3 regions of the Brevibacterium sp. 91QC2O2 genome follow, and region 1 is predicted to be linked to each of the others. Evidence: predicted binding sites of a transcription regulator. Region 1 holds the regulator's gene; each other region holds the start of a gene.
What was found. Region 1 encodes LexA, which represses DNA repair genes until DNA is damaged. Its sites were predicted from a motif close to TCGAACANNTGTTCGA; they were not measured.
Positions count from the first base shown of each region.

Region 1 (6,026 bases):
GCCGTTGTCACGCACCAGCACTCCACGATCCAACAGGTACTGCCAGAGTCCGTGCGGGTCCGCAATCGATCCGAACAGCAGGAAGTTCGAATCGGAGTCCGCAACGCTGAACCCCAGCCCCAAGAGGGCATCGCGCATCCGGTCGCGACTGGTCTTGAGGGCCTCGACATTGGCCAGCAGGGAATCCGCATGATCCAGCGCGGCTCCGGCTGCGGCCAGGGTCAGCGCGGACAGGTGATAGGGCAGACGGACCAGCTTCAGAGCGTCGATGAGCGCCGGCTGGGCCACGGCATAGCCCAACCGCACACCGGCGAAGGCGAAGGCCTTGCTCATGGTGCGCGAAACGACCAGGCGCGGATACTCGTCCAGCAGGGTCAGCGCGGAGACGAATCCGGGACGTGCGAATTCCGCATAGGCCTCGTCCACGATCACGATGCCGGGCGCCGCGCGCACAATGCGCTCCACCGATTCGATCGGCGTCGAGCCACCCGTGGGGTTGTTCGGAGTGCACACGAAGACGACGTCGGGCCGCTCCCCTTCGATCGCGGCCAGGGCCGCATCGACGTCGATGTGGAAATCCGCGGCGCGCGGTACAGAGAGGAAGGAAGCACCCGTGCCCGTCGTGATGAGCGGGTGCATGGAATAACTCGGGGTGAAGCCCATCGCGGTGCGCCCCGGACCTCCGAACGCCTGCAGGATGTGCGAGAGGACCTCGTTCGATCCGTTGGCCGCCCAGATCCAATCCGGCGTCAGCACGGGATTGCGGTCGGCCGCACCCTGGGTGAGCAGGACCCGATTCAGATATCCGACGAGCTTGCCCCGCAACGCGGTGAAGTCCCGGTCGGGGTAGCGGTTGAGATCGGGCAGGACTTTCGCGATCGCGTCGGACATCGCGGAGACGACGTCTGGCGGCACGCTGTAGGAGTTCTCGTTGACATTGAGTGCGACGGGCACGTCGAGCTGCGGCGCTCCATACGGGGTCTGTCCCCGCAGGTCGTCGCGCAGCGGCAAATCCTGGAGATCGGTCACACGGAAAGTCTAACGCGCAGGCACCTGCAGGCTCTGCCCGGCCCGGATCGCGGAGTCGCGCAGACCATTGAGCCGTTTGATGTCCTCGACCACTATGTCCGTGCGCTGTCCGCCGGAGTGCGTGCGCGCGATCGACCACAGTGACTGGCCTTCCTCGACAGTCACCGTGGTCGTCGCGGGCGGTTCCGGCGCCTGGGCCGAGGCACCCGGTTGCGCCAGGAGGAACACCGGAACCGTGACCACGGAAATGGCCACCAGGACCACCAGCAGACGGACCCGGGTAAGAGCACTCCGATGCGGCGCCGGACGGGTTGTCCGGAATGCCTGTGACACAGCGATACTCATCGTTCCTCCTTTGGTTCGGGTCGCGCGGTGGGAAGTCCCGCGGCTCCTATTCGAACCTGTGTTCTATTGAAGCGCTTAATCGTATATATGTCCAGTCTTTTTTGGAACATTTTTGGAACATATGTGTGAAAATAGAATCGAACGGGGTCCGCAACCGTTGGCGCCTGCTGCAGCACAGCCTTCCAGCAGGCACTGACACGGCTCCTCTGAAGGAAAGTTTTCGCAGGTGAGGGCGATGAGGGACGGGGAATGACATGACAGCTGCACAGCGCCGGCCGCGCGGGCGGCCACGCAACGATAGCGTCGAGGACGAACTGCGCGAATTCCGCGACCGGGCCGGACACGGGGAGACCGGGAGCCAGTCGGCGGCCGCCGACGACCGGCGGCTGACCGCCAGGCAGCGGGTCGTCCTCGAGACCATCGAACAGGCCATCGTCGCCAACGGCTATCCGCCGAGCATGCGGGAGATCGGCGAGGCCTGCGGGCTGGCCTCGCTCTCCAGCGTCGCCCACCAGCTGACCCAGCTCGAACGGCTGGGCTATATCCGCCGCGATCCCAGGCGGCCCAGGGCCCTGGAGGTCGTCAATCCGGCCGAACAGAAGCTGGCCGCGGAAATCCACTCCACCGCGGAGCTCAACACCTCCTTGGTGCCGCTGGTCGGCCGGATCGCAGCCGGTGGCCCGATTACGGCCGAGCAGAACGTCGACGACGTCTTCGCCCTGCCCCGGCAGGTCGTGGGCTCCGGTGAGCTCTTCCTGCTCCAGGTGATCGGCGACTCCATGATCGACGCGGCGATCTGCAATGGGGACTATGTCGTCGTCAGGCGCCAGTCGAATGCCGAGAACGGCCAGATCATCGCGGCACTGCTCGACGATGAGGCCACGGTCAAGACCCTCAAGCGCACCGGCGGCAAGCAGTGGCTGATGCCGCACAACCCGGCGTATGAACCCATCGACGGGGACCACGCCACCATCATGGGCATCGTCACCGCCGTCATCCGCAGCATCTGAGGCGTTCGGCTGCGGGGCGCAGTGCCCGTGGCGCCCTGTTGCCCGGTCTGCGGCTCAGTCGGCTGCCGCGGGCATAGAGCCCAGCCGCTGTAGGGCGCCGCGGACTGTCGCATAGTCGTCGGTCCGCCACAGCGGCGGCAGGCTCTGCAGCAGGAAGCCCCCGTACCTGGCGGTACGCATCCGGCTGTCGAGGATCGCCACCACGCCGCGATCGTCGACGGTGCGGATCAGCCGACCCACGCCCTGGGCAAGTTTGAGCGCGGCCGAGGTCGCGCTGACGGCCATGAAGCCATTGGCCCCGTTGTGTTGGGCCTGCGCTGTCCGCGCCTTCGCCAACGGGTCGTCGGGGCGTGGGAACGGAATCCGGTCGATGACGACCAGTCGGCACGCCTGCCCCGGTACATCGACGCCCTGCCACAGGCTCAGGGTGCCCATCAGACAGGTTTCGTCCTCGGCCGCGAATCTCTTGACCAACTGGCCCAGAGTTTCCTCCCCCTGGAGCAGGATCGGCAGATCCGTATGCGCGCGCAGCGCCTCTGCGGCCTGAGTGGCCGCCAATTTGGAGGAGAACAGGCCCAGCGCCCCGCCGCCGGCGGCCGCGACGAGTTCGACCAGTTCGCTCGTCGCCTCATCGCCGAGTCCAGAGCGGCCCGGTTTGGGCAGGTGTCCCGCGACGTAGAGAATCCCCTGTTTGGGGTAGTCGAAGGGAGAGCCCACATCGATCGCGTCATAGCGCGGGGCATCGGGCCCGACCAGGCCCAGGGAGGCGGCCACCGCTTCGAACTTGCCGCCGAGCGCGAGAGTCGCCGATGTCGCCACCACGGTGGATTCCGCGAACAGCCCCGAGCGCATGGTGCCCGCCACCGACAGAGGTGCCGTGACCAACGAGGTCGTCTCCGTTTCCCGGAATTGATTCCGGGCCACCCAGAGAACGTCGTTATCAGCGTCCAGCGCCATGCGTTCTGCCAGTTCGAAGACTTCCTGCACGCGGGCCTTGGCCATCTTCTTCCCTGCGTCGGCATCATCGTCCGAGCGTTCCTTGTCCCCACCCATCTCCGAGACCAGCGTTCTGGCCTCGTCGCGCACCGCTGCGACTACGGACATAAGGGATTCGGGTTTGCGCAAAAGTAAACCGGTCTCGGATTCCGCCAGGGCCCGTTCGAAGCCGTTGGCCGCGCTGTCGAGCCGGCCGATCAGGGCCTCTGGCACCGTCGAGTGGCGTTTGGCCGAAGCCACCGCCGACTGGACCATGGGCACTGTCAGCGACCCGGTCAGCGCGTTGGTGACCCGATCGCGCAGTTCATGGGCCTCGTCGATGATGACGGCCCCGTGTTCGGGCAGGACCTTGTTCTGGCCGAAGGCGTCTATGGCCAACAGCGCGTGATTGGTCACCACGACGTCGGCGCCGGCGGCCTTGAGCTTGGCCATCTCCGCATAGCACTCGTCGTACAGCGGGCACTTCGAGCCGAGGCAGTCCGCGGCGTTGACGGATACCTGCTGCCAGGTCTTATCGGATACGCCGGGGGTCAGGTCGTCGCGGTCCCCGGTGTCGGTCGTGCGCTCCCAGGAACGGACCCGCGCGACTTCCTCCTCCAGCCGCGACATGCGCGTATTGCCGGACTGGGCTGCGGCGTCCGCACCCAGGTCGAAGAGCATGCCGGCATCGTCTTCGGGGTAGCCGCCGTCGAGCTTGTGCTTGCACACGTAGTTGCGCCGGCCCTTGAGCACCGCGGCAACGGGTTTGCGGCCGAATTCCGCCTTGGTGGCCTTGACCAGGCGGGGTAGGTCACGGTCGATGATCTGGCCCTGCAGCGCCAAGGTCGCTGTGGACACGACGACACGCGAGCCGGTGCGCATCGAGTATTCGACGGCGGGCACGAGATAGCCCAATGATTTGCCCGTGCCCGTGCCCGCCTGCACCAGCAGATGGGTCTCCGTGTCCAAAGCCGAGGCCACGGCCTCGGCCATGGTCTGCTGGCCCGCCCGCGGAGTACCTCCCAGAGCGCCGACGGCCAACCCCAGGAGTTCGGCTACATCCGCCACCCGGTCATTCCCCCTCTGTGTATCCGAAGGGGGCCAGCTCGGCGGCCAGATCATGATTGACCCGGGCGGTCAGGCGAGTGCCGGCTTCCCCGTACTCCTCGTGCTCGACGGTGCCCTGTTCGTGCACGCGCGAGACCAGATCGCCGCGGTCGTAGGGTATCAGCACGTCGACGGCGGTGTCGGGGCGCGGCAGCAGGTCCTCGACCCTGCAGCGCAGTTCCTCGACACCATCACCGGTATAGGCGGAGACCGCCAAAGAGCCACGGTGGGCGGCCAGCAGGCCGGCGAGCACCGCGGGGTCGGCGATATCGGCTTTGTTGAACACGATGAGTTCGGGAATCTGCCCTGTTTCGACATCGGCCAATACGTCGTGCACGGCGCTGATCTGGCTTTCGGGATCCGGATGGGAGGCATCGACGATGTGCAACAGCAGGTCCGAGTCAGCGGCCTCCTCCAGGGTCGACCGGAACGCCTCCACCAACTGTGTGGGCAGGTTGCGCACGAAGCCCACGGTGTCCGTGTAGGTGTACGCGCGCCCGTCGTCTGCCTGCGCCGCGCGGACCGTGGGGTCCAGGGTGGCGAACAGTGCGTTCTGCACCATCACCCCGGCGTTGGTCAGCCGGTTGAGCAGGCTGGATTTGCCGGCGTTGGTGTAGCCGACGATCGCGACCGAGGGAATCCTGTTGCGGTCGCGGTTGGAGCGCTTGGTCGCCCTGGCGGGCTCCATCGCCTTGATCTCCCTGCGCAGTTTCGCCATCCGGGTGCGAATGCGCCGCCTGTCCAGTTCGATCTTGGTCTCACCCGGACCGCGCGAACCGATCCCGGCCCCGCCAGCCACCCGGCCGCCCGCCTGCCGGGACATCGATTCGCCCCAGCCGCGCAACCGCGGCAAAAGGTATTCCATCTGCGCCAGTTCGACCTGTGCCTTGCCCTCCCGGCTCTTGGCGTGCTGGGCGAAGATGTCGAGGATCAGGGCGACCCGGTCGACGACCTTGACCTTGACCACGTCTTCGAGCGCACGCCGTTGGCTGGGGCCAAGCTCCGAATCCACCACGACGGTGTCCGCGCCCACCGCTGCGACGATGTCCGCCAGTTCCTGTGCCTTGCCGCGGCCCAGGAAAGTGCTGGGGTCCGGATTGGCGCGGCGCTGCAGCACTCCGTCGAGGACCGTCGAACCGGCCGTTTCGGCCAGTGCCGCCAGCTCCCGCAGCGATGCCTCCGCCTGGGCGGCGGTTCCGTGCGTCCAGATACCGGCCAGGACGACGCGCTCGAGGCGGATCTCACGGTATTCGACCTCCGTGATGTCCTCGAGTTCGGTCGACAGCCCCGCGACGCGCCGCAGTGCGGTGCGCTCCTCGACCTCCAGCTGGTCGTCGTGGGCGACCAGCCGCTCGTCGGTGAGCGCGGTCCCCGCCCGTGAGAGCACCCGGTCGACGACATCGCGACCGGTGCGGTTCCCGCCGCTGTTCTGGGGTTGGGTCATAAGGCCTCTGCTTCCTTTCGTCTGCGGTGTCCATTGTCCCACAGGCCACTGACGTTGATACTTGTAGGGATGGTTTCCATCCAGGGTGTGACCCAGGCACTGACTGGCCACCACAG
Region 1 covers NZ_JANIJY010000027.1:28,321-34,346, forward strand. Annotated here, with positions in the region: gene NQ036_RS13885 (histidinol-phosphate transaminase) at 1-1,029, opposite strand, end outside; gene NQ036_RS13890 (LysM peptidoglycan-binding domain-containing protein) at 1,039-1,374, opposite strand; gene lexA (transcriptional repressor LexA) at 1,629-2,384, shown strand; gene NQ036_RS13900 (ATP-dependent DNA helicase) at 2,439-4,427, opposite strand; gene hflX (GTPase HflX) at 4,432-5,910, opposite strand.

Region 2 (6,026 bases), on a different contig from region 1:
GGATCCCCGCGGAAGTCGTTGGCGACAATCCCCGGCGGGCACTGCGGGCCGCGACCCGGATGGCAGCGGAACTGGAGTTGACGCAGCGGCCGGTCAGCGCCGAGGTCGCGTGAGGAACTCGTTTCCGGAGCAGGACCTGGACTGCCCGGATCCGGAGGGCTGCCCCGTCGCAGTGACTCGGCTGGTGGACTGTGCGAGGGCGGGGCGGATGCCGGTGGCCCAGTTCCCTGCCGGGCGGGAATGGTACCGCGTCTATGATGCGCAGGACGGGTATTTCCAGGCCAACCCCGGCTATGGCGATACTCGCTTCGCGCCCTTCGACGCCGTGCGCACCGGGGCGCGCGTGCCCACGCTCTACCTCGCCGAGGACCTGGAGTCAGCTCTTTTGGAGACCAGTCTGCACAATGTCGCGCAGGCCCATCCGCGCATCGTGGACGAAAGGACCCTGTTGGGCAAACTCCATGCCCGTATCCGGACTCCGCATCAGCTGCGGCTGGCCGATCTGCGCGATCAGCGTCTGGTGGAGTTGGGGGTGAAGCGCTCCGGCATCGCCTCCAGTGATCCGGAACACTATCCCTGTACCCGCACAGTGGCGCGGGAGATCCATACCCAGGGTCAGGGTGGAACCGCACTCCAGGGGATCGTCTGGCATTCCCGGCAGGCCGAACTGGCAGGCACCCCCGCCCGGGAGGTCGTCGTGCTCTTCGCCGACCGGATCGCGATGGGCCGCGGGGTCTGGGATCTGGCCGCCAGCCGCAGTGCTTCCGGTGCCCTACTCGAGGGCACCGGCCGGCTCCTGCTCGATCGCCTGGCCGATGCCCTGTCCGTCGACATCGAGACCTCCGAGGAACTCGACCAGTAGGGGGCGTGCAACGGCCGGCCGAATGGAACCTCGTGTGAATGTCAAAAACTCTTGACATCATATGTCAATGATGCTTTACTTTTTTGTGTAAAGCATCATTGACATTGACGAAAGAGAGGTGCCATGGTCGAAGCCCGGACGCCGGTCCCCACACTCAAGGGGCGGCGCAAAACCTCAGGGCTGACCCAAGCCCAGTTGGCGGGAACCGTCGGAGTCTCCCGTCAGACCATCATCTCGATCGAACGTGGCGACTACGCCCCCAGCGTCTACCTGGCCCTGCGCATCGCAGGCACCCTGGACGCGACCGTCGAAGACCTGTTCCCCTTGGAGGAATCATGACCGATAGCACACGACGCACCAATGAGTTCGCCGACCGTCTGGCGGGGCTGAATGACCCGTCGATGGGCGATGAACGCGAACGCGACATCATCCTGCGGGCCTATGCACTGACCGCGACGGTCGGAACATATGTGAGCATCTGCGTGGGGATCCTCTTTGCGCTGATCGGGGCCGGCTTGTGGTCGCTCCTGCCCGTCTTGGCCAACGGGCTCACGGGTGTAGTGGCCGCCGGCTACTGCAAACGCGAAGGGGTCGACCTCAACCGGGCAACCCTGCGCACCACCGGACGCCGCTTCGCAGTCACAATGACGATTGGGGCCGTGCTCGCCCTGTTCCTCGTCGCCGTTCTGGCCTATCACATGCAAACCGGTCAGCCGGTGATCGATGTGGGCCTGGGCGGCTGGCCCACCGGCACCACCGGCTCATCGACCGCGACCGGCGGGGTGATCGGCGGTATTATCGGCGGGGCCGCCGTCATCGTCTTCATGGCCATCCGGCGCAGGCGCCAGCAGGTCCTAGACCTGCGCGATCGCGAAAGCGCCTGGGACGCGCCCGATGAGAACTGATCGCCCCGCACCAAAAAACACTGTGGCCCGCATCCTGTTACGGATGCGGGCCACAGTGCAGTGGAAAGAAGCTCAGTGCTTCTTGCCGAAGCCCTTGTAGCGGTCCTTGAACTTCTCAACGCGGCCGGCGGAGTCCATGATGCGCTGCTTGCCCGTGTAGAACGGGTGCGAGGCGGACGAGATTTCAACGTCGACCAGCGGGTAGGTGTTGCCGTCTTCCCATTCGATGGTCTTCTCGGTCTTGACCGTCGAGCGGGTCAGGAATTTGGTGCCCGAAGCCAGGTCGTTGAAGACGACCGGGTGGTAATCCGGGTGGATGTCCTTCTGCATGAGTATCCTCTTTCGAATTCTGTGAGCCCTGGTGCCGGGCCCTGAAGGGCGCACATGGCCTGCCAGTGCTCAAATTCTTCTTCGATCCGGGTTCGGACCAAAAGACAACTATACCGTATGTGATCCACCCGGACACAGCTCACGGCAACCGGGACGCATGGCCGATAGAGTGATTCCCATGACATGGAACAGTATTCCCGACTCGGTCGAAACCGTCCCCGCCACCACCCGAACCGATCTCCTGGCCCCTGCCACCGCCCAAGCGCTGGCCGGCCCGGGTGCAGATGCTGGCCCGATCGACGTGTTCGCGATCGACCCCGACTTGGCCGACACCGCGGCTCTGACCGCGGCATACGACCTGGCGCCCGAGGCCTCGGCCAACTGTGTGCTGGTCGCCGGCACCCGCGGCGATGACGAACGCATCGCCGCCTGCGTGGTCCTGGCCCATACCAAGGCCGACGTCAACAAGCGGGTGCGCAAACTCATCGACGTGCGCAAGGCATCGTTCCTGCCGATGGAGCGCGCAGTGGCCGAATCCGGGATGGAATACGGCGGGATCGGGCCGATCGGCCTGCCGGAGAACTACCGGGTGCTCATCGATACCCGCGTCGCCGAGGCACCGGAGATCATCCTGGGCTCGGGCATCCGCGGCTCCAAGCTCATCCTCTCCGGTGCCACCCTGGCCGCCGTCCCCGGCGTCGAGGTGATCGAGGACCTGGGCATCGAAGTCGGCTGAGTGCCCTGCCGGCCGACCGCACTATCCGCGTTCGGGCCCGTCCGGGGAGAATAGGCCGAGGAAGCCGAAGACCCATGTTTGGGCGATCGTGCCGACCTCTCCGGGCAGGCCCACCCAAGTCACTCCCAACAGACCACCATCGCCACGCCCCGTGCTCTCCAGGATTCCCGCCACTATCCAGAGGAGCACGAACAATCCGGCTATGCTCAGGCCGGTCCCCACCACGGTCCGCGTGTTCCGCCGCCGCGGCGTCGCCCCGCCGTACCCGGATAGCGCTGAGCACAACCAGACGATGCAGGTATTGACCCCCACCAGGCACAGGCTGTAGAGCCAAAACACTCCGGATGTCAAATCCAGGCCGGGGAAGGCGAACACGGATGCAATGACGACGACGCAGACGTTCACCCCCAGAAATCCCGCGGTGGCCCGCAGTCCCGGTATGGAAGTCACCGCTTCGCCTCCTCACCCACGCTCCTCCACTCAGGTTGACCTATCCTGGTCAAGGACCCGAATACTCCTATACTCCACCGGCGACCAGGTCCCGGCGCAGCTTCGCGGCGGTTTCCCGCCAGCCCGGGCGCGCGGCGTACAGGCAGCCCAGGCGCAGCCAGGTGGCCCGTTCGTACAGGTCGAGGGCCGCCGGATCCACGCCCGCCTGCGCCGTCGCCTCGTCCACGGCATCCACTGCCGCCTGGGCGCGCGATGCGCTCCAGATCCCCTGCCGGGCCCGCCATCTCAGGTGGGCGCGCAGATTGGCCGGGTCCAGGGCGATATCGGCGATGCAGGCGGTGTCCACGTCGAGCAAACCGGGCGTGGTGGAGCCGTCGAACAACAGCTGTTTGTCATGGAGGTCGCGGTGACAGGGTGCGGGAACGATGTCCCGGTCCTCCAGCAGATTCGCTGTCTCATCCAGCAGGGCGGCGAAGGCCGGATCGATCCGCTCCACCCCACCGGCCCGGGCCAGGTTGTCGGTGAGGATCAGGGCCTCCGCCCGGCCCGTGTGCACCGGGGTGTCCCCCGGCAGGTCCTCCGTTCCGACCCCGACGGACCGCCGCCATGACTGGGCACAGGCCCTCCAGGCCCGCTCCCATGCGGCCTCGGTGAACGCCCCTGCATCGTGTAGGCCGACTCCGGCCAGGGCGGCGAAGGTCACGGTGTCCTGCGTGGACGTCAGTATCCGGGGTGTTGCGAAGGGACCGGCGAAGGGCCTGGCCCGTTCCACTCCTGCCAGGATCTTCGCGGCCTTCCCCGGCCTCACGACCTTGGTGTACCGGGTTCCGTCCGGACTGCGCACCACTGCGCGCTTGCCCGGCTTGTGGCTGACCAGAGTGCCAGCCAAATGAGCCAGTGCAGGCAGTCGCGGATCGTCCGGGAGGGATTGCCCTGCCACCTGGGGACCCGCCGGTACCGGGCTCATCGCAGCGGTCCTTGTACCGTGGGGGCGGCGAGCGCCAGGGCGACCAGGCGGGCGCGTCTATCCTGCCAATCCGGGCGCAGGGCGCGCAGGGGTTCGTCCAGGCGGGAGCGCAGGGCCGTCGACTGGCTGCGCCGCACCTCTGCGGTGAAGGCGGTGTCGTCGAGGTCCCTGGTGGCGCCGTAGCCGGTGAGGAAGTCTGTGGCCAGCCGGGTTCCCTCTCCAGGTCGGTCCAGGTCGATCACCTCGCAGGCGGCCAGCCAGGATCCCACATCGCGTGCCGCCGGGCCCCGCGTCGCCCGGTCCAAGTCGATGATGCGGATGGCGGGCTTCTGGCCGGTGGGCTCTTCCGGGTCCGCCACCAGGATCTGGTCCGGAGATGCGTCGCCGTGGAGCAGCACGGTCTCCTGGCCCGTGGTGGCGCCCGCCCTGGAGTGCGCGTGCAGCGCGCCCAGGGCGTGCCCCGCAGCACAGGCTGTGGCCGGGTCGGGGTGCGAGTGCAGGTCGCCGGCGCCCCAGAGCGGGCTGGCGCTGGTGGTGCCGCGCCGTCCGACGGACATGCTGGGCAGGACGGGGGCGCCCAGGCTGCGCCACAGTGCGGTGGCGCGCACCAGCGGTAGGGCGGGTCCCGTACCGATGCGCAGGACGATGGGTTCTCCCGTGCGGTCGTCGTGGGTTGCCACGATGAGTCTGCGCCGGGGGTTGTATTTCAGTACCGTCCAGGTCTCCGGTGTGCCATAGCGGCGTGTCCTCACGACGGCGTGGACCTCGTGGGCCAGGGCAGGGTCGGCGCTCGCTGGGCCGGTCAGCAGGACCCGGCCGGCCCCCAGTTCGTGTGTTTCGATACGGGATCCGGCCTTGGCGACCCGCCGCAGCGCCCCTGTGATCTTGGCAGGGTCGGTGAAGATCGCGCAGAAGCCGTGGCGGCACTCCGCTGTGGATCGTTCGCCGAGGCCTCGGCCCGCATCCTCCGCCGGTTCCGGCACGGCACTGCGCCAGGCCACGATGAGGGACTCCCCCGGTTTGATCCGCACGTATGTGGGTTCCGCCTCTTCTCCCAGGAGCTCGGCGAGCACCGCGGGATCGGCCAGCCGGGGAGTCGCGGGCAGGGCCGCGAGCGCGTGCACGGCCGCGGCGGGATCCTGCGGCAGGTCCGTGCTGCGATCCGCCGGGTCCGATGGCGCTCCCGGGTGCGCGGGCGCCCTCATGCCCGCCCCTGGGTTTGCAGGCCGGCCCATCTAGCCACCCTGCCGCCGGGTCGGGTGAGCAGTTCGGCGGGTGCGCCGTCCTCGACGATCCGCCCGTCCTCGAGCCAGATGAGCCGGTCGAGGCCGCGCAGCATCGCGACATCGTGGGTGATGGCCAGGGTGGTCCGTCCGGTTGTCAGCTCGTCCAGACTGCCCACGATCGCCTCGCGGGATTCGGGGTCCAAGCCGGTCGTCGCCTCGTCGAGGATCACGATGGGCGCCTGGCGGACCATTGCCCTGGCCAGGGCGATGCGCTGGCGCTGTCCGCCTGAGAGGGTGTCGCCGCGGCCGCCGAGCACGGTGTCGTAGCCTTCGGGCAGGCTTTCGATGAAGTCGTGGATGCCGGCCCGCCGGCAGGCGTAGGCGATCTGTCCGGCGCTGGCGTCGAGCCTGCCGTAGCGGATGTTCTCCCGGATGCTCACGGCGAACAGCACGGATTCCTGGAGCAGGATGGAGACATTGGCGCGCAGCCCGGCGCGGGTGACCTCGCGGGTGTCGAGGCCGTCGACAAGCACCCGTCCGGTTTCGGGGT
Region 2 covers NZ_JANIJY010000001.1:121,671-127,696, reverse strand. Annotated here, with positions in the region: gene NQ036_RS00630 (hypothetical protein) at 1-113, shown strand, start outside; gene NQ036_RS00625 (RES family NAD+ phosphorylase) at 110-862, shown strand; gene NQ036_RS00620 (helix-turn-helix transcriptional regulator) at 986-1,201, shown strand; gene NQ036_RS00615 (hypothetical protein) at 1,198-1,767, shown strand; gene NQ036_RS00610 (type B 50S ribosomal protein L31) at 1,840-2,097, opposite strand; gene NQ036_RS00605 (YbaK/EbsC family protein) at 2,276-2,833, shown strand; gene NQ036_RS00600 (hypothetical protein) at 2,855-3,283, opposite strand; gene NQ036_RS00595 (phosphotransferase family protein) at 3,351-4,250, opposite strand; gene NQ036_RS00590 (phosphotransferase family protein) at 4,247-5,455, opposite strand; gene NQ036_RS00585 (ABC transporter ATP-binding protein) at 5,452-6,026, opposite strand, start outside.
Region 2: NQ036_RS00605 (YbaK/EbsC family protein) is a predicted target of LexA. The motif match lies at 2,167-2,182, and genes of this name have one in related genera.

Region 3 (6,026 bases), on a different contig from region 1:
GGACGTCGAGGGCGGGTTCGTCGTTGCGGATCTGGCGAAGATGCCCCACCTGCTCGTCGCCGGTGCCACCGGATCCGGCAAGTCGAGCTTTGTGAACTCGATGATCACCTCGATCATGATGCGCTCCACTCCGGACGAGGTCCGCCTGATTCTGGTCGACCCGAAGCGCGTGGAACTGACGATCTACGAGGGCATCCCACACCTCATCACGCCGATCATCACGAATCCCAAGAAGGCCGCAGAGGCTCTGGAATGGGTCGTGCGCGAAATGGACGCCCGGTACGACGACCTGGCGAACTTCGGTTTCAAACACGTCAAGGAATTCAACGCCGCGGTCCGCGAGGGCAAGATCCAGGCGCCCCCCGGCTCGGAACGCGAACTCCACCCCTACCCCTATCTGCTGGTCGTGGTGGACGAATTGGCCGACCTCATGATGGTCGCCCCGCGTGATGTCGAGGCCTCGATCCAGCGCATCACGCAGCTGGCGCGCGCCGCGGGCATCCACCTGGTGCTCGCCACCCAGCGGCCCTCGGTGGACGTTGTCACCGGTCTGATCAAGGCCAACGTCCCCTCGCGGCTGGCCTTCGCCACGTCCTCCCTGGCCGACTCGCGCGTCGTCCTCGACCAGCCGGGCGCGGAGAAGCTGATCGGCCAGGGCGATGCCCTGTTCCTGCCGATGGGTGCGGCCAAGCCCATGCGCGTGCAGGGCGCTTGGGTCAACGAGGACGAAATCGAGAAGGTCGTCGAATACGTCAAGGGCCAGCTGGCACCGGTCTATCGCGAAGACGTGGCGGTCGAGGCACCCAAGAAGCAGATCGACGAGGAGATCGGCGACGATATGGACCTGCTGCTGCAGGCCGCGGAACTCGTCGTCACCTCGCAGTTCGGCTCGACCTCGATGCTCCAGCGAAAGCTGCGCGTGGGCTTCGCCAAGGCCGGCCGGCTGATGGACCTGATGGAGTCCCGCGGGATCGTCGGGCCCTCGGAGGGTTCCAAAGCCCGCGATGTGCTGGTCAAGCCAGAGGACCTGCCCGCCACACTGTCCTACATCAAGGGCGACGATCCGGCGGCGGGGGACATCCACGATGCAATGGACGCCGCCGCCCACGCCGAGCCCGGAGCCCCACAGCCACAGGCCTCCCATGGGGCGAGTGGGTCCGTCGGCCACGATGCGTACGGATCCGACGCCTATGCGGCACAGGACGCCGCCCGCGCCGGCCTGGCACCGGGCGATATCGATCCGGCAACGGGCCTGGAAGTCGTCGAGGGGGAAAGCGAAGACGCCTGGGAGCTGACGGGCCGGTAGGCTGGAGGCGTGAACGAAATGCAGACCAAGCCCAGTAACTGGAACGTCCCCAATGCGCTGACGATTCTGCGCATCATCATGGTGCCGATCTTCATCGTCGTTCTGCTGCACGACGGCGGTAGCGATCCGATCTGGCGGATCTGGGCTTTCGTCGTCTTCGTGCTGGCCATGGTGACGGATGCGATCGACGGTCACGTGGCCCGCAAATACAACCTCATCACCGACTTCGGCAAGATCGCCGACCCGATCGCCGACAAGGCACTGACGGCTGCCGCCTTCATCTGCCTGGCCATCGTCGGCGATATGTGGTGGGTCATCCCGGTGTTGGTGCTGGTGCGCGAATTCGGAATCACCCTGCTGCGTTTCGCGATCATCACATACGCGGTCATGCCCGCCTCCAAGGGCGGCAAGCTCAAGACCGTCCTGCAGACGGTGGCCCTGGCCATGTACCTGCTGCTGGTGCCGGTGGCATCCCTGCAGGTGGGCTGGCTGACCGCGGTCTTCACGGTGGTGGCCGTCATCGTGCTGACCGCGGCTGTGGTCGTGACCCTGGTATCCGGGGTGGACTACTGCGTGCAGGCCTACCGCCTGGTGCGCGATGCGAAGGCCGCCGGGGGCGGGACGCCAGAGGGGGAACAGAGTGGGGCCGATGATCGATAAGGGCGCCGCGGCCGTCATCGCCGCAGCATCCGCGAAAGGTCTGACGATCGCCACGTGCGAGTCCCTGACCGCGGGGCTGGTGGCGGCGACCCTGGCACAGGTGCCGGGTGCCTCACGCGTGCTGCGCGGTGGGCTGGTGACCTACGCGACGGAGCTCAAACACGTGCTGGCCGGAGTTGATGCCGGACTGCTGGCCGCGCGTGGCGCGGTCGACCCCGAGGTCGCAGCCCAGATGGCCACGGGTACCAGGGACCGGTGCGGGGCCGATATCGGGATCTCGTGCACCGGTGTGGCCGGGCCCGATCCGCAGGACGGCAAGCCGGTCGGTCGGGTCTACCTGGGGTTGGCGATGCCGACGGACGTGCGCACCATTCGCCTGGATCTGAGTGGGGACCGGGACGCCATCCGCCGGGCGACCGTCTCCCGATTATTGGCGGTAGTGGACAGTGAGCTGGCCACGGTCTGAATCCGGGATGAGCACAGCGTGGGAATTCACCTCTAAGTTGCGTGTGTTCGGCTCAGGTTTTCCGCTTTGCCCGGCCCGGGCGGTGGTGACCGGAGCTGTGAACGTGTAGTTTGGAAGGAACAAAGTCCGCATCCTATGGGTTAGTACATACGTATGACAACATCGATAGAAAACGGAGGCCGCCCGATGACACTTGTCCGTACGGAAATCGGCGACACTCTGCGTGCCGCCCGACAGCGGCAGCACCGCACCCTGCGGGATGTTTCGACCGGGGCCAGCGTGTCCCTGGGGTATCTCAGCGAGATCGAGCGGGGTCAGAAAGAAGCGTCCTCGGAACTCCTGGCCTCGATTTGCGGGGCGCTCGACATGCCTCTGTCGCATATGCTGCGCGAGGTCGCAGACCGGGTCGCCCTGAGCGAGGGCGTCGACATCCCCGATACCATTCCGGCCGAACTCTCGGCCCATGTCCTCGCCGGCGAGCAGCAGCTGGTGGGACGGCGCTGAGATGCGCCATGCCGTCTACTGGCAGTTGATGAATGACGAGTTCGGTTCCATCCGTGCCGCTTCGTTGCACGCCGACCTGGCTTTGAGCCCACTTGGTTCGCTGACCCCCGAGCAGGCGTTCGACGCCGGCTACCAGCCCAAGGAGATCTGGCTGGCCGTCTGCGATTCCGCAGGGATTCCGGCAGAACGCAGGCTGGGAATCGATCACAAGCCCCCCGCCGCCCCCTTCTGAGGCGGATACTCGGATCGTTCCGTCTATGTGGACGAGGTAGCGGAGCACTGGGGGAGGAAGAAACGGGCCCGGGTCGTGGATCCGGGCCCCGCGCATTCTCCCCGGGCATAGGCCTGCGCCTTTACCTCGGTGAATGACGGTGACCGCGTGCGGAGGCCTGTGGATCACGCCCACCGCGGTCCGCTGGGATGTGGGCAGAGCATTGCGTAGAGGCTTCGGTGGGCAGTATTTCGAACACATGTTCCCATGATGGTCTAGAATAGCCAACGGGATGGACTGCGCCTGTGACCTTCGATGGTTATCCGGCGCCCGCATATCCACAGTTCGCGTCGGCGGAACACCCGTGTCAGTGCCTGGTTCTAGAGTTCTGGCATAAGGGAATCACCAAGGAGGAACCATGGCAGGCAAGAACACCCGCACAGCGGCCACCAGCGCCGACAAAGCGGCGGACAACAAGAACAAGGCGCTGGACTCGGCGCTGGGACAGATCGACAGGCAGTTCGGCAAGGGCGCGATCATGCGCCTGGGCGATGAGAACCGCCCCGCGGTGGAAGTCATCCCCACGGGTTCGGTCGCTCTCGACATCGCCCTGGGCGTGGGCGGCCTGCCGCGTGGCCGCGTAGTGGAGATCTACGGGCCGGAATCCTCGGGTAAGACCACGGTCGCCCTGCACGCGGTCGCCAGTGCCCAGGCCGCCGGTGGCATCGCCGCCTTCATCGACGCGGAACACGCGCTGGACCCGGTCTATGCCAAGGCTCTGGGCGTCGACACGGATCAGCTGCTGGTGTCGCAGCCGGATACGGGTGAACAGGCGCTGGAGATCGCGGACATGTTGATCCGCTCCGGTGCCCTGGACGTCATCGTCATCGACTCCGTCGCAGCCCTGGTGCCCAAGGCCGAAATCGAAGGCGAAATGGGTGATTCCCATGTGGGCCTGCAGGCCCGTCTGATGTCGCAGGCCCTACGCAAGATCACGGGTGCCCTGGCCCAGTCGAACACCACCGCGATCTTCATCAACCAGCTGCGTGAGAAGGTCGGAGTGTTCTTCGGGTCGCCGGAGACCACCTCCGGCGGTAAGGCGCTGAAGTTCTACGCCTCCGTGCGCCTGGACGTCCGCAGGATCGAGACGCTGAAGGAATCCGGCGATGCGGTGGGCAACCGGACCCGCGTCAAGGTTGTGAAGAACAAGGTCGCACCGCCCTTCAAACAGGCCGAATTCGACATCATCTATGGTCAGGGTATCTCCCGTGAGGGCAGCATCATCGATATGGGCGTTGACAACGGAATCGTGCGCAAGTCCGGCTCCTGGTTCACCTACAACGGCGATCAGCTGGGCCAGGGTAAGGAGAACGTCCGAAACTACCTGCGCAACAACCCGAGCCTGGCTGCCGAAATCGAGACGAAGATCAAGGAGAAACTGGGTCTGATCAAAACCGACGAGGCCGAATCCGCCGGCACGGATGCCGCCAAGGCGGACCCGAAGGCTGGGGCGAAGACTCCGGAATCGAAGTCCGCCGCAGCGAAGCCCACGGACTCGAAGCCGGTAGTTTCGAAGCCGGTGGGCCAGGCGCCGGTCGCGGCACCGGCAGTGGGCAATGTCTGATCCCTCTGCTCGGGAAACCACACCATCCGGCCAGGGCGGTGACGAACGGGACACCGTCGTCGCCGCCCTGCAACGGGCTGTCGAGGTGCTTGGCCAGGCGCAGGCCGCCAGGGATGCCGGCACGGTACCCGGCCCCGATGCCCTCAGTGAGGATCCGGAATACAAGCGGGCGAAGAAGCGGGCGATGAACATGCTGGCGGCCCGGGCCCACTCCGCTCACGACCTGCGCACCAAACTGCTGCGCAAGGAGCACCCGGCTGACATCGTCGACCAGCTCATCGCGCGGCTGGAGTCTGCGGGCCTGCTCGACGATGCCGAATACGCGAGCTCGTATGTCAGGGCGAAACGCGAGTCCAGGGCCCTGTCGAAGAGCGCTCTGCGCCGAGAGCTGCGCAATAAGGGAGTGGCGGACTCCCATATCGCCGCCGCACTCGCGGACATCGACGATGAGTTCGACCTGGCCTACGAAGTCGCGGCGAAGAAGGCCGCGTCCACTGTGCGCCTGCCGCGCGATACCCGCAAGCGGCGGATCCTGGGGATGCTGGCCCGTCGCGGCTTCGCCCAGGGTGCCTGTCTCAAGGCGACGGAGGCGGCACTGGAGTCCTTTCCGGGTTCTTAATCGAGCATAGGGGCCAAGGGTGCGAAACACGTGCCAAGGACCGGTAGACTAACGGGCAGCATGACTGACGTACTCGAAACCCAGAGCAACCTGCGCACCTATGAGGTCAAGACCTATGGGTGCCAGATGAATGTCCACGACTCGGAACGGATCTCGGGCCTGCTCGACGACGCCGGCTACAGTCCGGTCTCCGAAGGCCAAGCGGATGTCGTGGTCTTCAACACCTGCGCGGTGCGGGAGAACGCCGATAACCGTCTATACGGCAACCTGGGCCGACTCAAGGAAGTCAAGGAATCCCACCCCGGCCTGCAGATCGCCGTGGGCGGCTGCATGGCGCAGAAGGACCGCGATACGATCGTCAAGCGCGCCCCCTGGGTCGACGTCGTCTTCGGCACTCACAACATGGGTGCGCTGCCGGTGCTCTTGGAGCGTGCCCGCCACAATCACGAAGCCCAGGTCGAGATCAAGGAATCCCTCGAGGTGTTCCCCTCGACTCTGCCGACCCGGCGCGAATCAACCCATTCCGGCTGGGTGTCGATCTCTGTGGGCTGCAACAATACGTGCACTTTCTGCATCGTGCCGAGCCTGCGCGGGAAGGAACGCGACCGGCGTCCCGGAGACATCCTGGCAGAGGTC
Region 3 covers NZ_JANIJY010000005.1:4,373-10,398, reverse strand. Annotated here, with positions in the region: gene NQ036_RS05490 (DNA translocase FtsK) at 1-1,306, shown strand, start outside; gene pgsA (CDP-diacylglycerol--glycerol-3-phosphate 3-phosphatidyltransferase) at 1,325-1,966, shown strand; gene NQ036_RS05480 (CinA family protein) at 1,956-2,432, shown strand; gene NQ036_RS05475 (helix-turn-helix domain-containing protein) at 2,619-2,936, shown strand; gene NQ036_RS05470 (DUF3046 domain-containing protein) at 2,896-3,168, shown strand; gene recA (recombinase RecA) at 3,566-4,771, shown strand; gene NQ036_RS05460 (regulatory protein RecX) at 4,764-5,390, shown strand; gene miaB (tRNA (N6-isopentenyl adenosine(37)-C2)-methylthiotransferase MiaB) at 5,451-6,026, shown strand, end outside.
Region 3: recA (recombinase RecA) is a predicted target of LexA. The motif match lies at 3,399-3,414, and genes of this name have one in related genera.